DNA from 3 places in the Streptomyces sp. NPDC017940 genome. Region 2 is predicted to be linked to each of the others. Evidence: riboswitches for the same ligand, from Rfam matches in the RefSeq annotation. Region 2 holds a riboswitch; each other region holds the start of a gene.
The links. A riboswitch is a leader RNA that binds a small molecule or an ion and turns the genes downstream of it on or off. The one in region 2 is predicted to bind cobalamin.
Positions count from the first base shown of each region.

Region 1: it holds a riboswitch for cobalamin, as region 2 does, so the genes downstream of both, cobN (cobaltochelatase subunit CobN) here and ACH4DX_RS00580 (ABC transporter substrate-binding protein) in region 2, are expected to answer to the same signal.
Region 3: it holds a riboswitch for cobalamin, as region 2 does, so the genes downstream of both, metE (5-methyltetrahydropteroyltriglutamate--homocysteine S-methyltransferase) here and ACH4DX_RS00580 (ABC transporter substrate-binding protein) in region 2, are expected to answer to the same signal.

Region 1 is NZ_JBIRHJ010000002.1:284,236-288,507, reverse strand. Features, by position in the region: gene ACH4DX_RS07365 (precorrin-8X methylmutase) at 1-116, opposite strand, end outside; gene ACH4DX_RS07360 (cobalamin biosynthesis protein CobG) at 113-1,720, opposite strand; cobalamin riboswitch at 1,776-1,921, shown strand; gene cobN (cobaltochelatase subunit CobN) at 1,951-4,272, shown strand, end outside.
Region 2 is NZ_JBIRHJ010000001.1:146,813-151,084, forward strand. Features, by position in the region: gene ACH4DX_RS00570 (amino acid permease) at 1-1,273, shown strand, start outside; gene ACH4DX_RS00575 (Mov34/MPN/PAD-1 family protein) at 1,363-1,785, shown strand; cobalamin riboswitch at 1,771-1,909, shown strand; gene ACH4DX_RS00580 (ABC transporter substrate-binding protein) at 1,953-2,951, shown strand; gene ACH4DX_RS00585 (FecCD family ABC transporter permease) at 3,200-4,201, shown strand; gene ACH4DX_RS00590 (ABC transporter ATP-binding protein) at 4,198-4,272, shown strand, end outside.
Region 3 is NZ_JBIRHJ010000004.1:134,360-138,631, forward strand. Features, by position in the region: gene ACH4DX_RS15155 (FAD-dependent oxidoreductase) at 1-675, opposite strand, end outside; gene ACH4DX_RS15160 (TetR/AcrR family transcriptional regulator) at 901-1,515, shown strand; cobalamin riboswitch at 1,670-1,886, shown strand; gene metE (5-methyltetrahydropteroyltriglutamate--homocysteine S-methyltransferase) at 2,053-4,272, shown strand, end outside.

The DNA.
Region 1 (4,272 bases), on a different contig from region 2:
ACCGCGACCTGGCTGACGTCGGCGGGGAGTGCCGCGAGATCCGCCTCCGCGCGGATGGTGGCGAAGGACTGGCGGTAGATCTCCGCGCCGTCCTTCTCGTAGTCGTAGGTCGTCACGGTGTTCTTCTCGCTGCTCTCGGTCGTCGTGAGGGGATCGCCGCCAGGGCGGTGGCGAGTCGGGAGGGGTCGTCGAGGTCGACGGTGCGCGGGGTGGGGTCCCCGGCGGGGGCTGTGGCGGTCGCGGCGGTGGCGGCGGTGGTGGCCACCGAGAGGCGGTAGCCTCCGCCGCCGTCCGCGGCGACCACGTCGATGTGGTCGCCCCGGGGGTGCCCGCAGCGCCGTTCGCATCCGGACCAGTACAGGGGCAGGCTGTCGGACGGGACCTCGGCGAGGGTACGGGCGGCGTCCGCCCGCACGTCCGTGCGGGACTTGGCGCATCCGGGCCTGCCGATGCAGGCGCCGACCAGCAGCCAGGGGGAGCCGTTCTCCGTGACGAGGCCGACGGCCGACAGGCCCGCCCGCGCCTCCTCGACCCGGTCCGCGCCCAGGCCCGGTGTGGGCACGACGACGCCACGCCACGGCGTCAACCGCAGCTCACCCGCGGGGGAGAGGGCGGCGACACGGGCCAACTCACGCCACTGCGACGCCGAGAGCCGCCCGAGCGGAGCGTGCACGGAGAGCGCGGCGAAGTCGCCTACGACACCGGGGACTGGGCCGCCGTCGGGTGGCGAGGCGCTGTCGGGTACCGGGCTGCCGTCGGGTGGCGAGGCGCTGTCGGGGACCGGGCCGTCGCCGGGCACCGGACCGCTGTCGGGCACCGGGTCGCCGCCGGGTACCGATGCGCTGCCGGACACCAGGCCGCCGCCGGGCACCGCACCGCCGCCAAGCACCGAGGCACCGCCGGGCACCGAAGCGTCACCGGACACCGCATCGCCGCACGCGCCCGCCGCCCCCGAGCCTCCCGCACACCCGGTGTGCGCGATCCCCTCAGCCAGCAAGCGGTCGCCGACCCGCCGCAGCAACGCGCCGTCGGCGAGGGCGAGTTCGTCCACGCGCCAGGCCTCGGTGCCGCAGGAGCGCACGGTGGCGAGGAACACCTCGGCCGCCAGCAAGGCGGCGCGGGGCGCGTCCGGGCCGGAGACGTGCAGGGTCGCGTCGCCCGAGCCGAGGCCGAGCAGCGCGCCGCCGTCCGCGGCCGCGCGCAGCGTCACGTCCGCGTCGAGCGCGGCCACGTCCCCGCGGCCGTCGTCGAGAGCGAACAGGAACCGGCCCGAGAGGGCGGGCGCCGCCTCGCTGGCGCACAGCGTCGCGTCGAGGGACACGAGCCAGGGCCGCACGTCCCGCAGGCCGTGCCCGTCGAGGCCGGACAGGGGCGAGGCCACGATGTTGCGCACTCGCTCGTGCGCGGCGGAGGGCAGCAGCCCGGCCGCGCCGAGCCGCCCGGCGAGCTCCGCGCCGCAGGCGTCGCGCAGCCCCCGCAGCTGGACGTTGCCGCGCGAGGTGAGATGCAACTCACCGTCGCCGAGCTCCTCGGCCGCGCCGAGGAGCGCCTCCGCCTGCCGGACGGTCAGCACACCGCCGGGAACACGGACCCTGGCAAGTGCGCCGTCGTGCGCCCCATGCAGCCGCAGCGCGCCGGGACAGGCGTCACCGCGGTCCCGTGCGGCCGCTGTGGCCTGGGACGATGAGGGAGGGGGAGCCGTGGTCACGGCGGCGAGCATACCTACGATCACACCGGGTGCACCTTCTCCTGGTGCCCGGTCGCGGCCTACTATGCTCCTCGGTGGATCATTCGGTCCGCCATCGCCAGACGGCGACAGGGGAGGAAGCCCGGTGTGAATCCGGCGCGGTCCCGCCACTGTGAGTCCGGCCCCCAGGGGCCGGGCGAGTCAGGAACTCCCGCCGTCAGACACCGCCCGGGGCGCGGACCCCGAGGAAGGCCAGACACCGCATGCTGCCCGCATCCGGGGACGCCGCCCCGTCCCCCCGCATCCTGCTCCTGTCGACCTCCGACACGGACCTGCTCAGCGCCCGCGCGGCGGCAGGACCGGTCCGCTACCGCTTCGCCAACCCGGCGCGGCTCCCCCTCGAAGACCTCTCGGGCCTGCTCGACGGCGTCGACCTCGTCGTCGTACGCCTCCTCGGCGGCATCCGCGCCTGGCAGGACGGCCTCGACCAGCTGCTCGCCGACGGCCGCCCGGTCGTCGTCCTCACCGGCGAACAGGCGCCCGACGCCCAGCTGATGGCCGCGTCCACCGTGCCCGTCGGCATCGCCGCGGAGGCGCACGCCTACCTCGCGCACGGCGGCCCGGCGAACCTGGAGCAGCTCGCCCGCTTCCTCTCCGACACCGTGCTGCTCACCGGGCACGGCTTCGACGCGCCCGCCGCCGCGCCCAGCTGGGGCCCGCTGGAGCGCACGCCCCGCGCCGGTGCCGAGGGCCCCGTCGTGGCCGTGCTCTACTACCGCGCCCACCACATGAGCGGCAACACCGCCTTCGTGCACGCGCTGTGCGACGCCGTCGAGGACGCGGGCGCCAGGCCGCTGCCGCTGTACGTCGCCTCGCTGCGCGCCCCCGAGCCGGAGCTGATCGAGCAGCTGCGGACCGTCGACGTCATCGTCACCACGGTCCTCGCGGCGGGCGGCACCAAGCCCGCAGAGGCGTCCGCGGGCGGCGACGACGAGTCCTGGGACGCGGGCGCGCTGACCACCCTGGACGTGCCCATCCTCCAGGCCCTGTGCCTGACCGGGTCGAGGGCCGCCTGGGAGGACAACGACGAGGGCGTCTCGCCGCTCGACGCCGCGAGCCAGATCGCGGTGCCCGAGTTCGACGGGCGTCTGATCACCGTCCCGTTCTCCTTCAAGGAGATCGACGCCGACGGCCTGCCCGCGTACGTCGCCGACCCCGAGCGCGCCGCCCGCGTCGCCGGGATCGCCGTACGGCACGCGAGGCTCCGCCACATCCCTGCCGCCGACAAGCGCCTCGCGCTCGTGCTCTCCGCGTATCCGACCAAGCACTCCCGCATCGGCAACGCGGTCGGCCTCGACACCCCCGCGAGCGCCGTGGCCCTGCTGCGCCGCCTGCGCGACGAGGGCTACGACTTCGGGGACGCCGAGGTGCCAGGACTGGCGTCCGGCGACGGCGACGAGCTGATCCGCGCGCTGATCGAGGCGGGCGGCCACGACCAGGACTGGCTCACCGACGAGCAGCTGGCCCGCAACCCGGTGCGGATCCCCGCGGCCGACTACCGCCGCTGGTACGCGACCCTGCCCGAGGAACTGCGCACCGCCGTCGAGGAGCACTGGGGTCCCGCGCCCGGCGAGATGTTCGTCGACCGCAGCGGCAACCCGGAGGGCGACATCGTCCTCGCCGCCCTGCGCTTCGGCAATCTGCTGATCCTCATCCAGCCGCCGCGCGGCTTCGGCGAGAACCCGATCGCGATCTACCACGACCCGGACCTGCCGCCCTCGCACCACTATCTGGCCGCCTACCGCTGGATCGCCGCTGCCGCCGAGGACGGCGGCTTCGGCGCCGACGCGATGATCCACCTGGGCAAGCACGGCAACCTGGAGTGGCTGCCCGGCAAGAACGCGGGCCTGTCCGCGGCCTGCGGCCCGGACGCCGCGCTCGGTGACCTGCCGCTGATCTACCCGTTCCTGGTCAACGACCCGGGCGAGGGCACCCAGGCCAAGCGACGGGTGCACGCCACGCTCATCGACCACCTGGTCCCGCCGATGGCCCGCGCCGACTCCTACGGCGACATCGCGCGCCTGGAGCAGCTCCTGGACGAGTACGCCCAGATCTCCTCGATGGACCCGGCCAAGCTCCCGGCGATCCGGGCCCAGATCTGGACCCTCATCCAGGCCGCCAAGCTGGACCACGACCTCGGCCTGGACGACCGGCCCGACGACGACGGCTTCGACGACTTCCTGCTGCACGTCGACGGCTGGCTGTGCGAGGTCAAGGACGCCCAGATCCGCGACGGCCTGCACGTGCTCGGCGCACCGCCCGCGGCGGGCGACCGCGTCAACCTCGTCCTCGCCATCCTCCGCGCCCGCCAGATCTGGGGCGGCACCACCGCCCTGCCCGGACTGCGCGAGGCGCTCGGCCTCGACGAGTCCGCGGCGACCCGCACCACCGCCGACGAGGCGGAGGCCAAGGCCCGCGCCCTGGTGGAGCGGATGGAGGAGCTCGGCTGGGACCCGGACTCCGTGCCCGAGGGGCACGGCGAACAGGTCACCGCCATCCTGGAGTTCGCCGCCCGCGAGGTCGTG
Region 2 (4,272 bases):
CGTCATCTTCTTCATCATGCGCGCGCTCGGCGAGCTCTTGATGTACCGCCCCGTCTCGGGTTCGTTCTCGGAGTACGCCCGCGAGTTCGTCGGCCCCTTCTTCGGGTTCGTGACCGGCTGGACGTACTGGCTCTTCTGGGTCGTCACCGGCATCACGGAAGTCACGGCGGCGGCCCAGTACATGCAGTACTGGACCCATGACTCCATTCCCCAATGGGGCTACGCCCTGATCTTCACCGTCATCCTGTACGGCGCCAACCTGATCTCCGTGAAGCTCTTCGGCGAGCTGGAGTTCTGGTTCTCCATGGTCAAGGTCACCGCCATCATCGGCATGATCCTGATCTGCGCCGGCATCCTCACCATCGGCTTCTCCGACGCCGGTGACACCGCCTCCGTCTCGCACCTGTGGGACAACGGCGGCTTCTTCCCCAACGGCATCGGCAACACGCTGATGACCCTCCAGATCGTGATGTTCGCCTTCCTCGCCGTGGAGCTGGTCGGCGTCACCGCGGGCGAGTCCAAGGACCCGAAGAAGACCCTGCCCAAGGCGATCAACACCGTGCCGTGGCGCATCGCCGTCTTCTACGTCGGCGCGCTCATCATGATCCTGTCGGTCGTGCCGTGGACGCACTTCCAGCCCGGCGTCTCCCCGTTCGTCGCCGCCTTCGAGAAGATGGGCCTCGGCGTCGGCGCCGCGATCGTGAACTTCGTGGTCCTGACCGCCGCGCTCTCCTCCTGCAACTCGGGCATGTACTCCACCGGCCGCATGCTGCGCGACCTCGCGCTCAACGGCCAGGGCCCGAAGTTCTTCACCAAGCTCACCAAGAACGGCCTGCCGCTCGTCGGCACCACCGCGTCCGCCGCGCTGATGCTCGTCGGCGTGTGGATCAACTACCAGTGGCCGGGCGAGGCGTTCAACTACGTCGTCTCCTTCGCCACCATCTCCGGCATGTGGGCCTGGATCATGATCCTGGTCTCCCAGATCAACTACCGCCGCAAGGCCGACCGCGGCGTCCTGCCGCAGTCCAGCTTCCGCGCGCCGGGCGCCCCGTACACCAGCTGGTTCGCGCTCGCCTTCATCGGCATGGTCATCGTGATGATGGGCGTCGACAAGGACGCCAGGATCTCGCTGTACTGCGCCCCGGTCTGGGCCGCGATCCTGGGCGTGTCCTACCTGGTCCTGAAGAGCCGCAACCCGGGGGCCGCGGCCTTCAAGAAGCGCGAGCACGGCGGTCCCGCCGCTGAGAGCGGCGCGAAGCCCAACAAGGACTGACCCCGCCGTCGCACTCCGTACGTCCAGCATGCGGGCGGCCCCGTACCACACTTCGGTACGGGGCCGCCCTGCTGCTTATCCTGGCCGACATGCTGACCATCACCCAGGCCCTCCACGACCAGATCGTCGCGCACGCGCGCGAGGACCACCCCGACGAGGCCTGCGGCGTCCTCGCGGGCCCCGCGGGCACCGACCGCCCCGAGCGGTTCGTCCCGATGCTGAACGCGGCCCGCTCGCCCACGTTCTACGAGTTCGACTCCGCCGATCTGCTCAAGCTGTACCGCGACCTCGACGACCGCGACGAGGACCCGGTGGTCATCTACCACTCGCACACCGCGACCGAGGCCTACCCCTCCCGCACCGACATCTCCTACGCCAACGAGCCCGGCGCGCACTACGTCCTGGTCTCCACCGCGGACACCGACGACGCGGGCCCCTTCCAGTTCCGCTCGTTCCGGATCGTCGAGGGGGAGGTCACCGAGGAGGAGGTCCGGGTCGTACCGGCATACTGAGCACGACCCTTGAGGCGGCAGGACCCAGGAAGCCGGTGCGAATCCGGCGCGGTCCCGCCACTGTGACCGGCCCGCGCCCGCGCGGACCGTGAGCCAGGAACTGACCTGCCGCCCTCTCCCACTTGACGCAGGGGACGCGGAAATCCCCTGGAGGAGGCCGCGCCGCCATGCTCTCGCGCCGTACCCGCCCGCTCACGCACGCCCTGACCGCCGCGGCGATGCTGATCCCCCTGGCCGCGTGCTCCTCGTCGGACTCCGGCCCCGACACCGAGGGGAAGGCCGGGGCGTCCGCCGCCGGATTCCCGTACACCGTCACCAACTGCGGCCAGAAGACCACGTACGCGGCTCCCCCGAAGCGCGCCGTCACCATGAACCAGCACGTGACGGAGATCCTCCTCGCGCTCGGCCTGAAGGACCGCATCGCCGGGACCGCCTACCTCGACGACAAGATCCTGCCCGAGTACGAGAAGGCCTACGAGTCCCGCCCGGTGCTCGCCAAGGAGTACCCCTCCTACGAGAAGCTGCTCGCCGCCAACCCCGACATGGTGTACGGCGGTTACGCCAGCGCCTTCACGGCGGGCGAGGGGCGCTCGCGCGAGGCCCTCGCCAAGTCCGGCATCAAGTCCCGCCTCAACATCGAGGGCTGCGCCGGGAAGTCCGTCACGATGGACGACCTCTACCGCGAGGTGCGCGAGGTCGGCGCCACCTTCGGCGTCCGCGACCGGGCCGAGAAGTGGATCCGTGCCGCCGAGGCAGAACTGGCCGCCACCGCGAAGGAGTCCGCCCGGTCCGCCGAGGACGGCAAGCCGCCCGCGGTCTTCGTGTACGACAGCGGCGACAAGACGGCGTTCACCGCGGGCGGGCGCGGCATCGGGAACGACATCATCGAGCGCGCGGGCGGCCGCAACGTCATGTCCGACCTCGACAAGCCCTTCGGCGACGCCTCCTGGGAGACCGTCGTGGACCGCCGCCCCGAGGTGATCGTCATCTACGACTACGGCGCCACGACCGTCGCCCAGAAGAAGAAGCGCCTCCTCGACGACCCTGCCCTCAAGGACGTCCCCGCCGTCAGGAACAAGCGGTTCGCGGTGCTGCCGCTGTCGGACGTGGTGCTCGGGGTGCGGGCACCCGGGGCGGTGCGGAAGCTGGCGGAGCAGCTGCGGTGAGGGGGCTTCGCTCCGCGGGCACCGCGAGGCCCGCGCCGGGGGCCGGTCAGGCCGTTCCGGGGACGGGTCAGCCCGTTGCGGGGACCGGTCAGGCCGTTCCGGGGACCGGGCAGACCGCCCGGCGTTCGAGGACGAAGCCCAAGGCCGAGCGACGGGCCGAGCGACGGGCCGACCGGCGGGCCGACCGGCGGGACGCCGCCCCGTCCGAGGGGAGGCCTCCCCGCACCGGACTGGCGTACGGCGCCGTCATGGCCGCCCTGGTCCTCGCCCTGGTGGCCGCAGGCCTCGCCGCGCTGATGTGGGGCTCGGTGAAGATCCCGCCCGCGGACGTCTTCCACATCCTCACGGGCCGGGCGGAGGACCCGTCCCCGTACCGCACGATCGTCCTCGACGTCCGCCTCCCACGGGTCCTGCTCGGCGCAGCCGTGGGCGCGGGCCTCGCCGTGGTCGGCACCACCCTCCAGGCTCTGGTCCGCAACCCCCTGGCGGACCCCTTCCTGCTCGGCATCTCCTCGGGCGCCTCGGCCGCGGCGGTCGCGGTGATCGTGCTCGGCGTGGGCGCGGGCCTGGCCACGACGGTGACGATCCCGGCGGCGTCCTTCGTGGGCGCCTTCCTCGCACTGCTCCTCGTGTACACCCTCGCCCGGGATCCCGGCGGCGGCTTCACCACGAACCGCCTGATCCTCGCGGGCGTCGCCGTCTCCTACGTCCTGGCCGCGCTGACCAGCCTGATCCTGGTGGTCTCCGCCCGCGCCGACCACCTCAAGGAGGTCCTGTACTGGACGCTCGGCGGCCTGGGCAGCGCCCGCTGGGACACGCTCGCGCTGCCGCTGGTCGTCCTCACGGTCGGTACGGGCCTCCTGCTCGCGCTCGCCAGGCCCCTCGACCTGCTCCTGGTCGGCGAGGAGGGCGCCACCGTCCTCGGTCTGAACACGGCCCGGTTCCGCGCGGGCGTCTTCGCCCTGGCCTCCCTGGTGACCGGGGTGCTCGTCGCGCAGAGCGGGGCCATCGGCTTCGTCGGCCTGATGGTGCCGCACGCGGCCCGCATGCTGGTGGGGGCCGCGCACCGGGCGCTGCTCCCGGTGGCCGCGCTGACGGGCGCGGTGTTCCTGGTCCTCGCCGACATCGCCGCGCGTACGGTCGCGGCACCGCAGGACATCCCGGTGGGCGTGCTCACTGCGCTCACCGGCGGCCCGTTCTTCCTGTGGCTGCTGCGCAGGGACCGGTCACGGCAGGAGGCGGCGGCATGACCCGGCCGGGCACCGCGCGGACGGCGACGCGACCGGCCGGACCGCCGGCCGCCGACCCCCTGCTGAGCACC
Region 3 (4,272 bases), on a different contig from region 2:
CTGCCGGTTGTGGAGGGCCATCATCGTGCCGGCGGCGGTCAGTGCGGCCAGGCGGGGATGACGGACGTCGGCGTCGTCGAAGCCGGTCTCGACGAAGGTGACGCCGGTGTAGCGGGGTGCGGCGTTCGTCAGCAGGCGGCGCACCTTGGACCAGGCGCCGTCGGCGCCGATGACGAGATCGGCGTCGGCAGCGGTGCCGTCGGTGAAGTGCAGTCGGTGGACGCCGTCGCCGAGGGGTTCGACGCGGGCGAGTCCGTGACCCCAGTGGACGGTGCCTGGTTCGAGGGACTCCAGCAGGAGACGGCGCAGTACCCCACGGTCGATCTCCGGATTGCCCTCGGTGGTGTCGGCCTCCGGCGGTATCCCGTCGAACACGATCCGGCCGTCGCCGCCGACCAGACGCATCTGCTGCCCCTCGGGGCGGGACAAGGAGCGGAACTCGTCCAGCAACCCTGCCGCACGCAGGGCGTGTTGGCCCGACCCCGGGTGCATGTCGAGGGTGCCGCCCTGGTCGCGGGCGGCCGGAGAGGCGTCCAGTTCGTGGACGGTGACGGCGATGCCGTGCTGCTGGAGGACGCGCGCGCAGGTGAGGCCGCCGGGACCGGCGCCGATGACGGCGATGCGGAGTACGGGGGTGGTGTGCATGGGGGTGGTGTGCATGGGGGTGGTGTTCATGGGCGGTGCTCCGTTCGGAAGGGCGCGCCGTCGCGGGCGGCGTGGCTGATCACAGAGTTCGCGCAAGCGGCCTGGCCGGTCACTGAGTTCACGCGATCGGCCTGGCTGATCACTGGGTTCACGCGATCGGCCCGGCTGATCACTGGGTTCAGGAGAGCACGGCCGTTCCATAAGTGCAACAGGTAAACTTTTGAAGCCGTGCAACCACAGGGGTAGGGTGCGGGAATGAACGAGACCGAGACCGGCGCGGCGGAAGCGCCGATGGGGCGCCGCGAGCGCAAGAAGGCCGCCACCCGCCAGGCCATCGCCGACGCCGCGCTGCGGCTGTTCCTGGAGCGCGGCTACGACGACGTCGGCATCCGCGAGATCGCGGACGCCGCCGATGTGTCGACCACGACGCTGTTCAAGCACTTCCCGGTCAAGGAGGCCCTCGTCTTCGACGAGGAGGCCGACGACGAGGCCCGGCTGCTCGCAGCCGTGCGCGAACGCCCCCGGGGGCAGTCCGTCCCCACAGCACTGCGCGAGCACGCCTTGCGCCACCGCATGGCCGCCTCCGACGGAGACGCCCGCTTCGCCGCCTTCTTCGACCTGGTGAACAACACCCCCGCGCTGCGCGACTACCTTCAGGGCATGTGGTCGCGCCACGCTTCGGCCCTCGCCCGGGTGATCGCCAAGGAGAGCGGCATGCCCGCGAACGACCCGGCCTGCACGGCCCTGGCCCACTTCGCCCTGGAGGCACCCCGCGCCGCCCGCGGCCAGGACGACCCCCGCGAGGCCGTCACTCGTGCCTTCGAGTTGTTGGAGAACGGCTGGCGGGGGCTCGCCCCCGCCGGGAACTGAGGGCGAATCCGGGACTCCGGCCTTTTCTCGCGCCCGGCGTCCGCGGGACAGGCTCGACCCGGACCCGGACCCGGACCCGGCCCCGGACCCGAACCGTGTCCGAGATCACTTGCCGCCGTACGGGCAGCACTGCCCACGAAGCCGGTGACCCTCTAATCTGACCTGTGCAGCTGGTTCGCCCTGTCCGCCAGACAGACGCGTCGCAAGAGGGAACCCGGTGGGAATCCGGGACTGCCCCGCAGCGGTGAGTGGGAACGAACGCCGTCATACGCACTGGACCCGGCCGGGTCTGGGAAGCGACGGCCAGTAGGAGTCTGCTTCGGCAGGCGCGCCCACGAGTCCGAAGACCTGCCCGTTGCCCGCACGTGACCGATCGCGTGCGGACATCCCGGTGACCTCGTGGGCGGGTCGGCGTGCACACCAGGCGGAGGACGACCGCGCCACGGCGCGCACGTCCGCCCCGTCCGGTTCGTCACCCCTTCGCGTCCGTGTCCCGTCACCGGGATGCTCAGGAGTCATCTCGCGAAGGAGATTTCCGTGACAGCGAAGCCCGCAGCCGCGGCAGCACGGGCCACCGTGTACGGCTACCCCCGCCAGGGTCGGAACCGTGAGCTCAAGAAGGCCGTCGAGGGCTACTGGAAGGGCCGCGTCACGGCGGACGCCCTCCGGCAGACCGCGGCGGACCTACGACGCTCCGCCTGGCAGCAGTTGGCCGACGCAGGCATCCACGAGGTGCCGACCGGGGACTTCTCGTACTACGACCACGTCCTCGACACCAGTGTCATGGTCGGCGCCGTACCGCCACGGCACCGCGCGGCCGTCGACGCCGACGCGCTCGACGGCTACTTCGCGATGGCACGCGGCACCCAGGACGTGGCGCCGCTGGAGATGACCAAGTGGTTCGACACCAACTACCACTACCTGGTGCCGGAGTTGAGCCCCGACACCGTCTTCACGGCCGACTCGGCCAAGCAGGTCGCCGAGCTGAAGGAGGCACTCGCGCTCGGCCTCGCCGCCCGCCCCGTCCTGGTCGGCCCCGTCACCTATCTGCTCCTGGCCAAGCCCGCTCCCGGTGCGGCGGCCGACTTCGAGCCGCTGACGCTCCTGGACCGCCTCCTTCCCGTGTACGCCGAGGTCCTCGTCGCCCTGCGCGCGGCCGGCGCCGAGTGGGTGCAGCTCGACGAGCCCGCCCTGGTGCAGGACCGCACACCCGCCGAGCTCAACGCCGCAGCGCGCGCCTACCGCGATCTCGGCGCCCTCACCGACCGGCCCAAGCTGCTCGTGGCGTCCTACTTCGACCGGCTCGGCGACGCGCTGCCCGTCCTCGCGAAGGCGCCGGTCGACGGCCTGGCCCTCGACTTCACCGCCGCCGCTGCCGCCAACCTCGACGCGCTGGCCGCGGTCGGCGGACTGCCCGGCAAGCGCCTGGTCGCGGGTGTGGTCGACGGCCGCAACGTCTGGATCAACAACCTCGAGAACTCCCTGTCCACCCTCGGCACGCTCCTGGGTCTCGCCGACCAGGTCGACGTGGCCGCCTCCTGCTCCCTCCTGCACGTCCCGATCGACGCGGCGGCCGAGCGCGACATCGACCCGCAGATCCTGCGCTGGCTCGCCTTCGCCCGGCAGAAGACGGCGGAGATCTCCACACTGGCCAGGGGTCTCGCCCAGGGAACCGACGCCATCGCCGCCGAACTCGCCGCCAACCGCGCCGACCTCGCGTCCCGCGCCACCTCACCCATCACGCACGACACAGCGGTACGGGCCAGGGTCGCCGCCGTCACCGACGCCGACAGCCGCCGCTCCCAGCCGTACAGCACCCGCACCGTCGCCCAGCGGGCCCACCTCAAGCTGCCGCTCCTCCCGACGACCACCATCGGTTCGTTCCCGCAGACCGCGGAACTGCGCGCCGCCCGCGCCGACCTGCGCGCGGGACGCATCGACGACGCGGGTTACGAGCAGCGCGTCGAGAGCGAGATCCGCGACGTGCTCGCCTTCCAGGAGCAGGCAGGCATCGACGTCCTGGTGCACGGCGAGCCCGAGCGCAACGACATGGTGCAGTACTTCGCCGAACAGCTCACGGGCTACCTCGCCACCCAGCACGGCTGGGTGCAGTCGTACGGCACCCGGTACGTGCGTCCGCCGGTCCTCGCCGGTGACATCTCCCGGCCCGAGCCGATGACGGTGCGCTGGACGGCGTACGCGAACTCGCTCACGGACCGGCCGGTCAAGGGGATGCTGACCGGCCCCGTGACGATGCTCGCCTGGTCCTTCGTCCGTGACGACCAGCCGCCCGGCGACACCGCACGGCAGGTCGCCCTCGCCCTGCGCGACGAGGTCGGCGACCTGGAGGCGGCGGGCACTTCGGTCATCCAGGTCGACGAGCCCGCGCTGCGCGAGACGCTGCCGCTGCGCGCCACGGACCGCGCCGCGTACCTGGCGTGGGCCACCGAGGCGTTCCGGCTCACGACCAGCGGCGTCCGGCCGCAGACGCAGATCCACACCCACATGTGCTACGCCGAGTTCGGTGACATCGTGCAGGCCATCGACGACCTCGACGCCGACGTCATCAGCCTGGAGGCGGCCCGCTCGCACATGCAGGTGGCCCGGGAGTTGGCCGCCCACGGCTACCCGCGCGAGGCGGGCCCCGGCGTCTACGACATCCACTCCCCCCGCGTGCCCGACGCCGACGAGGCCGCGGCCCTGCTCCGCAAGGGCCTCGACGCCATCCCCGCCGAACGTCTCTGGGTCAACCCCGAC